Linked DNA regions of Alloactinosynnema sp. L-07. The protein of the gene in region 1 interacts with the protein of each later gene in a pairwise test. Links are inferred from orthologs where the notes say so. Each region holds a gene or a part of one and is shown on either strand. Other genes may lie near its edges.

The links. Proteins that work in one complex are often made in the same cells at the same time.
Region 2: the proteins of ligA (region 1) and leuS interact in binary tests that used the Escherichia coli proteins (3 or more experiments, as listed by UniProt). The link is inferred for Alloactinosynnema sp. L-07 from one-to-one orthologs.

The regions. Positions count from the first base shown.
Region 1 is NZ_LN850107.1:4,111,358-4,115,061, forward strand. The notes cover bases 190-3,104. They hold ligA (NAD-dependent DNA ligase LigA), read right to left. Parts: upstream 2,803-3,104; coding sequence 577-2,802; downstream 190-576. Other genes in these bases: BN1701_RS18235 (hypothetical protein), read right to left, coding at 2,841-3,104. Outside these bases: BN1701_RS18225 (GNAT family N-acetyltransferase), read right to left, coding at 1-19; more of BN1701_RS18235, read right to left, coding at 3,105-3,560; BN1701_RS18240 (MoaD/ThiS family protein), read right to left, coding at 3,479-3,704. UniProt on the Escherichia coli protein: DNA ligase that catalyzes the formation of phosphodiester linkages between 5'-phosphoryl and 3'-hydroxyl groups in double-stranded DNA using NAD as a coenzyme and as the energy source for the reaction.
Region 2 is NZ_LN850107.1:5,826,170-5,830,257, forward strand. Bases 315-3,613 are described here. They hold leuS (leucine--tRNA ligase), read right to left. Parts: upstream 3,296-3,613; coding sequence 515-3,295; downstream 315-514. Other genes in these bases: BN1701_RS26445 (TetR/AcrR family transcriptional regulator), read left to right, coding at 315-511; BN1701_RS26455 (SdpI family protein), read left to right, coding at 3,491-3,613. Outside these bases: more of BN1701_RS26445, read left to right, coding at 1-314; more of BN1701_RS26455, read left to right, coding at 3,614-3,904; BN1701_RS26460 (YqgE/AlgH family protein), read right to left, coding at 3,912-4,088.

The sequences.
Region 1 (3,704 bases):
ACTCACTTCCGCTAGTCATCGACCGCCTCCGCATCATCGGTTCCGCCGCCTACGCTCGGGTCCACGCCTGCCGTGCCCACCCCGCCTATGCCTCCCCAGCCCGCGCGGCCCATGGTCGAGCCGCACCCGCCGACGCCAGTACCCGCGCCACCCACACTCGAGTCGCACCCTCGACTCCGGGTCCCGCGCGTCCACAGCCGGGCCGCGTCCCCGACTCCGGGTCCCGCGCGTCCACAGCCGGGCCGCGTCCCCGACTCCGGGTCCCGCGCGTCCACAGCCGGGCCGCGTCCCCGACTCCGGAGCCCGGGCCACCCACAGCCCGGCCGCACCACCCGACATCGAAACCCGCGCCGCCCACATGCGACCCGCCGATACCAGTACCCATGCCACCCACAGCCGGGCCGCGTCCCCGACTCCGGACCCCGGGCCGCCCACAGGCGAGCCGCACCCGCCGACACCAGAACTCGCGCCGGGCACGCCCGAGTCCGGGCCACCCGTGTTCACGCCGACCTTGCCTCCCCAGGTCTGGCCCACGCTGCCTGTGTCCGCATCGCAGCCGCAACTCATGCACTCACCTCATGCGTCGTCTGCCTTGTCCGCCTCCTTCGCTGGGTTCGTGTCCCCTGTGTCAGGGGTGTCCGCAGGCGAGTCGGCCGTCGGGGCGTTCGGGTCGCCGATTGTGGCGAGGGCGGTGGCGGATTCGGGGCCTTGTTCCAGCAGGGCGCGGAAGCCGTCCTCGTCCAGGACTGGGACCTTGAGTTGAATGGCCTTGTCGTACTTCGATCCCGGGGCGTCGCCGACGACCACGAACGCTGTCTTCTTCGAGACCGAGCCAGACGCCTTGCCGCCGCGGGCGATGATGAATTCCTTGGCCTCATCCCGCGAGTACGTCGTCAGGCTGCCGGTCACGACGATTGACAGGCCCTCCAACGTCCGGGGTGTCGACTCGTCGCGTTCCTCGGCCATGCGGACGCCCGCGGAGCGCCACTTCTCGACGACCTCGCGGTGCCAGTCGACCTCGAACCACTCGCGGACTGAGGTGGCGATGGTCGGGCCTACGCCTTCCGCGTCGGCCAGTTCCTGTTCGCCCGCGGTGGCGATGACCTCGATGGAGCCGAACTCGCGGGCCAGTGCCTGGGCGGCGGTGGGGCCGACGTGGCGGATCGACAGGCCGACCAAGACTTTCCACAGTGGACGGTCTTTGGCCGAGTCGAGGTTCGCCACCAGTTTGCGGCCGTTCGCCGACAGCTCGCCTGCCTTGGTGCGGAACAACTCCACGCGCCCGAGCTTGTCCTCATCTAGCGAGAACACGTCGCCCTCGTCGCTGATCACGCCGGAGGCCAGGAGCGCGGCGGCGGCCTCGTAGCCGAGTACCTCGATGTCGAACGCACCGCGCCCGGCGAGGTGGAACAGCCGCTCGCGCAGTTGGGCCGGGCACGACCGGGCGTTGGGGCACCGGATGTCGGCGTCGCCCTCTTTCTCGTAGGCCAGCGTCGTGCCGCAGACGGGGCACTCGGTCGGCATCTCGAACTCGCGGGCGTCGGCGGGGCGGGCCTCGATCACCGGGCCGAGCACCTCGGGGATCACGTCGCCCGCCTTGCGGATGACCACGCGGTCGCCGATCAGCACGCCCTTGCGCTTGACCTCGGAGGCGTTGTGCAGGGTGGCCATCTCGACCGTCGACCCGGCCACCTTGACCGGCGCCATCACCGCGAACGGTGTCACCCGGCCGGTTCGCCCGACGTTGACCCGGATGTCGAGCAGCGTGGTCGTGGCCTCTTCCGGCGGGTATTTGTACGCGATCGCCCATCGCGGCGCGCGGGAGGTGGTGCCCAGCCTGCGTTGGAGCGCGACCTCGTCGACCTTGATCACGACACCGTCGATCTCGTGGTCGGCGTCGTGGCGGTGGTCGCCCCAATACTTGATGTGCGACGCCAGTTGATCGGCCGTGTCGAGGACCTTCGTGTGCTTCGACACCGGCAGCCCCCACGCCGCCAGCGCCCGATACGCCTCGGATTGCGCGACCGGTTCGAAGCCCTCGCGTTTGCCCAAGCCGTGGCAGATCATCCGCAGCGGCCTGCTCGCGGTGACTTTCGGGTCTTTCTGCCGCAGCGACCCGGCCGCGGTGTTGCGCGGGTTCGCGAACGGAGGCTTGCCCGCTTCGACCAGGCGGGCGTTCAGCTCGGTGAAGTCCTCGACCTTGAAGAACACTTCGCCACGCACCTCGACCAGCGCGGGAACTGGGAACTCGTCGGTCGCGGTGAGCCGATCCGGCACGTCGCGCATCGTGCGGACGTTGAGCGTGACGTCCTCACCCGTGCGCCCGTCGCCCCTGGTCAAGGCGCGGGTGAGCCTGCCGTTCTCGTAGAGCAGGTTGATGGCCAGGCCGTCGATCTTCAGCTCGCACAGGAAGTGCGCGGCCGACCCTACTTCTCTCTCCACCCGGTCGACCCAGGCGCTCAGCTCGTCGGAGTCGAACGCGTTGTCCAGACTGAGCATGCGCTCGACATGGTCGACCGCGCGGAACTCCGTGGAGAAGGTGCCGCCGACGCGCTGACTGGGCGACTCCGGTGTGACCAGCGACGGGTGCCGCTCCTCGATCGCCTCCAGCTCGCGCAGCAGGACGTCGAACTCGCCGTCGGAGATCGTCGGAGCGGATAGGACGTAATAGCGGAACTGGTGGCCCAGCAGGTCCTCGGCGAGCTCGGCGTGGCGCTCGCGCTCCGCGGCGGGCACATCCTCGACGCCCTCGACGGCGGCCGTCTTGGGCTCCTGCGGGAGATCTTCGTCAACACTGGTCACATGTCACAGAGTAGCCAGGACCACTGACATCCGAGAGATCAGCGAGCCAGCCTGTGGATAAGTTCGCGCAGCTCCAGTAGGTCGATGCCGTCGGTAGGGGCACTCGCCGCGGTCTCCACCCGGCGCAAGCGCTCGCCCGCCATTCGCTCACCCAGCGTGGCATCCAGCGGAAGGAACGTCAGCGCCGTGCGCGCCTCAGGCGCGAGGTCGGCCAGCACCGGGTGATACACGGCCACGTCGACCACGCCGTGCGCCTCATCGACCTGGGCGTGCACGCGCACGTCGGCGAGCCCTATCCGATGCGGTCCGAGATTGACGGTGACCTCGGTCGGGTCCGGGACGGCCGGGACGGAGTCGTGGAACTCCCACAGGGGAGTATCCGGCGGGGCAAGCGCTTTCCACTCGTCGGTGAACGCCCGCAGCGCCGGATCCTCCTGGCCGCTCACCACGAACGCGTAGATCGCCCGGATGCCGCGCTCCAGCGAGAAGTGCAGGTCCGGGTGCAGGGCGGCGACCAGCTCGCACAGCTGGTTCTCCACCAGCTGCGGCTCGCCCTCGCCCAGCGCCGTGGCGATCTCGGGCAGCATGGCCTGCCAGTCGCACCAGAACTGCTCGGCGAGCGCCCTCGGATCCGGCGACGCGGGCGCTTCTGCCTGCCGCTTGCCGAACCAGCGGGCTAGCCGCCCGCCACTGACGGAATCACCTGGATCTCGGCGTCCGCCGCCACCGGCGCGTCCGCCCCGCCCAGATACCGGCATTCCTCTCCGTCCACATAGAAGTTCACATACCGCCGCAGTGCGCGGTTCTCGTCGCGTAGTCGTCGTCCCAGCCCGGGGTAGCGCTCCGCGACGACGTCGAGCACACCGGCCAGGGTAGCGGGCACGGGCGCGTCGAGTTCCAGC
Region 2 (4,088 bases), 1.7 Mb from region 1 along the record:
CTACTCGTCCCACTCCGACCTGCTCGACCAGCTCCGCGCCGACGTCTGCGCCGATCTGGGCGCCGAATTGGCCCAGGCCCTGCCGGACGCGGACGCGCGCTCCCAGGTGCTGGCGGTGTGCCGAGCGTTCCGCCGCTGGGCGCTGGCCCACCCGCAGGAGTTCGTCCTGGTCTTCGCGACCCCCGCCCACGAGTCGACCAGCGAGTCGTTCGCGGGCGTCTTCCTCGGCGTGGTCGGCCGGATCCTGATCCCTGGCGCGGTCGACACGCCGCGGGTCCGGGAGATCCCGGCCGCGATCCGGGCCGACCTGGCCGCGTTCCTCGACTCGGTCGGCGCGCTCGGCGTCTCGATCTCCGTGGAGACCGGCTACGCGATGCTCCAGTTCTGGGGGCGGCTCTACGGGCAGGTGGCGCTGGAGGTCTTCGGCCAGTTCCCGTTCCCGGTCCGCGACGCCGAACCCGTCTTCGAGGCCATGCTGATCGACCTGGTTGACGAGTTCGGCCCGCTCTAGACCTCAGAGAACGATGTTGACCAGTCTCCCTGGCACCACGATGACCTTCCTTGGGGTGCCGCCGTCGATCAGGGCGGCCACCTTCTCCTCGGCCAGCGCCGCGGCCTTGACCGCGTCCTGGTCGGCGTCGGCGGGCACCGTCACCCGGCCGCGGACCTTGCCGTTGACCTGGATCGGGTACTCCACGGAGTCCTCGACCAGGTAGCGCTCGTCGGCGGTGGGGAACGGGCCGTGCGCCAGCGACTCGGCGCCGCCCAGCTTCGACCACAGCTCCTCGGCCACGTGCGGACACAGCGGCGCCAGCAGCAGTGTCATCGATTCAGCCACCACGCGCGGGGCGCCGTCGGGGAAGTTCTTGGTGATGCGGTTGTTCAGCTCGATCAGCTTGGCGCCCGCGGTGTTGTAGCGCAGGTTCGCGTAGTCCTCGTGCACGCCCGCGATCGCCTTGTGCAGCGCGCGCAGCGTGTCCTCGTCGGGGGCGGCGTCGCTGACCCGGACCTCACCGGTCTCCTCGTCGACCACGTTGCGCCACAGCCGCTGCAGGAACCGCTGGGCGCCGACGACATCCTTGGTCGCCCACGGGCGGGAGACGTCCATCGGGCCCATCGACATCTCGTACAGCCGGAAGGTGTCGGCGCCGTAGGTCTCGCACATCTCGTCGGGCGTGACCACGTTGCGCTGGGTCTTGCCCATCTTCCCGTACTCCTGCTTGACCTCTTGGCCATCGTGGAAGTACTTGCCGTCGCGCTCGACGACCTCGGCGGCCTCGACGTAGGCGCCGCGCGCGTCGACGTAGGCGTAAGCCTGGATCATGCCCTGGTTGAACAGCTTGCGGTACGGCTCGTCGCCGCTGACGTGGCCCAGGTCGAACAGGACCTTCTGCCAGAACCGCGAGTACAGCAGGTGCAGCACCGCGTGCTCGACGCCGCCGATGTACAGGTCGACGCCGCCGGGGTCGGCCTGGCCGTGGTCGGCCGGACGCGGGCCCAGCCAGTACTTCTCGTTCTCCGGCTCACAGAAGTGCTCGGTGTCGGTCGGGTCGACGTAGCGCAGCTGGTACCAGCACGAACCCGCCCAGTTGGGCATGGTGTTGGTGTCGCGGCGGTACTTCTTCCTGCCGTCGCCCAGGTCCAGCTCGACCTCGACCCAGTCGTGCGCGCGCGACAGCGGCGGCGACGGCTCGGTGTCGGCGTCCATCGGGTCGAACGTCGTCGGCGAGTAGTCATCGATCTCGGGCAGCTCGATCGGCAGCATCGACTCCGGCAGCGCGATCGGCTGGCCGTCCTCGTCGTAGACGATCGGGAACGGCTCGCCCCAATAGCGCTGGCGGGAGAACAGCCAGTCGCGCAGCTTGTACTGGATGGTGCCGCGGCCGTGGCCCTGCTCCTCCAGCCAGGCGATCATCGCGGCCTTGGCCTCGGTGATCTCCATGCCGTCCAGGAACCCGGAGTTGATCGCCGGACCCTCGCCGGTGAACGCGTCGCCATCGAAGCCCTCGGTCGGCTGGACCGTGCGGATGATCGGCAGCTCGAACTTGGTGGCGAAGTCCCAGTCGCGCTGGTCCTGGCCGGGCACCGCCATGATCGCGCCGGTGCCGTAGCCCATCAGCACGTAGTCGGCGACGTAGACCGGGATCTCGGCGCCGTTGACCGGGTTGGTCGCATACGTGCCGGTGAAGACGCCGGTCTTCTCCTTGTTCTCCTGGCGGTCCAGGTCGGACTTGTTCGCCGCCACCCGGCGGTACTCGGCCACGGCGTCGGCGTGCTCGGCGGTGGTGATCACGTCGACCAGCGCGTGCTCGGGCGCCAGGACCATGTAGGTCGCGCCGAACAGAGTGTCGGGACGGGTCGTGAAGACCTCGATCCCGTGCTCGCCGACCGGGAAGACGACCCGCGCGCCGTTGGAGCGGCCGATCCAGTTGCGCTGCATCGCCTTGACCTTGTCCGGCCACTCCAGGCGGTCCAGGTCGTCGATCAGGCGGTCGGCGTAGGCGGTGATCCGCATCATCCACTGGCGCAGGTTCTTGCGGAACACGGGGAAGTTGCCCCGCTCGCTGCGCCCGTCGGCGGTGACCTCCTCGTTGGCCACCACCGTGCCCAGCCCCGGCACCCAGTTGACCGGCGCTTCGGACAGGTAGACCAGCCGGTACTCGTTCAGCACCGCGTACTGCTCGGCGCGGGTCAGCTCACACCAGCCGCGACCATCGGGGGTGTCGCGCTTGCCCTGCGCGAACTGCGCCTCCAGCTCGGCGATCGGCCGAGCCTTGCCCGCGTCGGCGTCGGCGTCGAACCAGGAGTTGAAGATCTGCAGGAAGATCCACTGCGTCCAGCGGTAGTAGCCGGGGTCGACGGTAGAGATCCGGCGGCGCTCGTCGTGGCCCAGCCCCAGGCGGCGGATCTGGCGCAGGTAGTTCTGGATGTTGTCGTCGGTGGTCTTGCGCGGGTGCTGCCCCGTGCGCACGGCGTACTGCTCGGCGGGCAGCCCGAAGGCGTCGAAGCCCATGGTGTGCAGGACGTTGCGGCCGTTCATCCGGTGGTAGCGGGCGAAGACGTCGGTGCCGATGAAGCCCAGCGGGTGCCCGACGTGCAGGCCCGCGCCCGACGGGTACGGGAACATGTCCTGGACGAACAGCTTGTCGGCGGGGACCTCACCCTTGAGCGGCCCGACCGGGTTCGGCGCGTGGTAGGTGCCACGGTCCTCCCAGTGGTCCTGCCAGCGCTTCTCGATCCGCCCGGCCAGCTCGGCGGTGTAGCGGTGGCTGGGCATCGACTCGGCGTCGCTCATCGGGGAATCCTTTCGGTCCTGCTCCGGAATGAGAAAACCCCCCAGCCCAAGGGCATGGAGGGTTGCCGCGCGTACCGACCTGGTCGGTCAGCGCGGCCAACTAAGGAGCAGGCGGGCCGTCCTCATGGGTCGAGGATAGCGCACCGGGTCGACCGGGTATGGGTGCGACCTGCGACACCTCCTACCATCGGTGGGGTGAACCTCGTGTCGCTGCTGCCCCTCGTCGCAGGCCTGCCCCTGCTGGCCGTCGGATTCCTCGGTCTCACCGAGCGACTTCCGCGCAACCGCTTCGGCGGCGTCCGCACCCCGGCGACGCTCCGCAGCGACGAGTCCTTCCGCCTCGGCAACAAGGTCGCGGGCCTGCCGACAATGGTCGCCGGTGTTGTCGGTGTGCTCGGCGGCGTCGCGGGTCTGGCCATGCCCTCCGGATCGGGCGCGCTGATGGTCGCGCTGATCGCAACAGTGGGGCTGCTCGCCATCACCCTTGGCGCGGGCGTGCTCGGTCACCGGGCCGCGACCGCTGTCCCGGAGCCTGCCCCGGAACTCCCGGCGGGCTGCGCGGGCTGCCAGTGCGGTGCGGGCGGCTGCGGCGTACTCAGCAAGGCCTAGCTTTGGGCTAGTTCCCCTTAACGTCGCCGGGATGCGTCGCGAGCAGGGCGAGCGGCATGCCCTGGCGGCGCAGGACGCGGCCCCACAGGTCTTCCTGTGCGGGCGCGAGCACGTCGTTGGGCAGGGCGGGCACCACGATCCAGTCGCCGCGGTCGATCTCCCCGGCGAGCTGGCCGACGTCCCA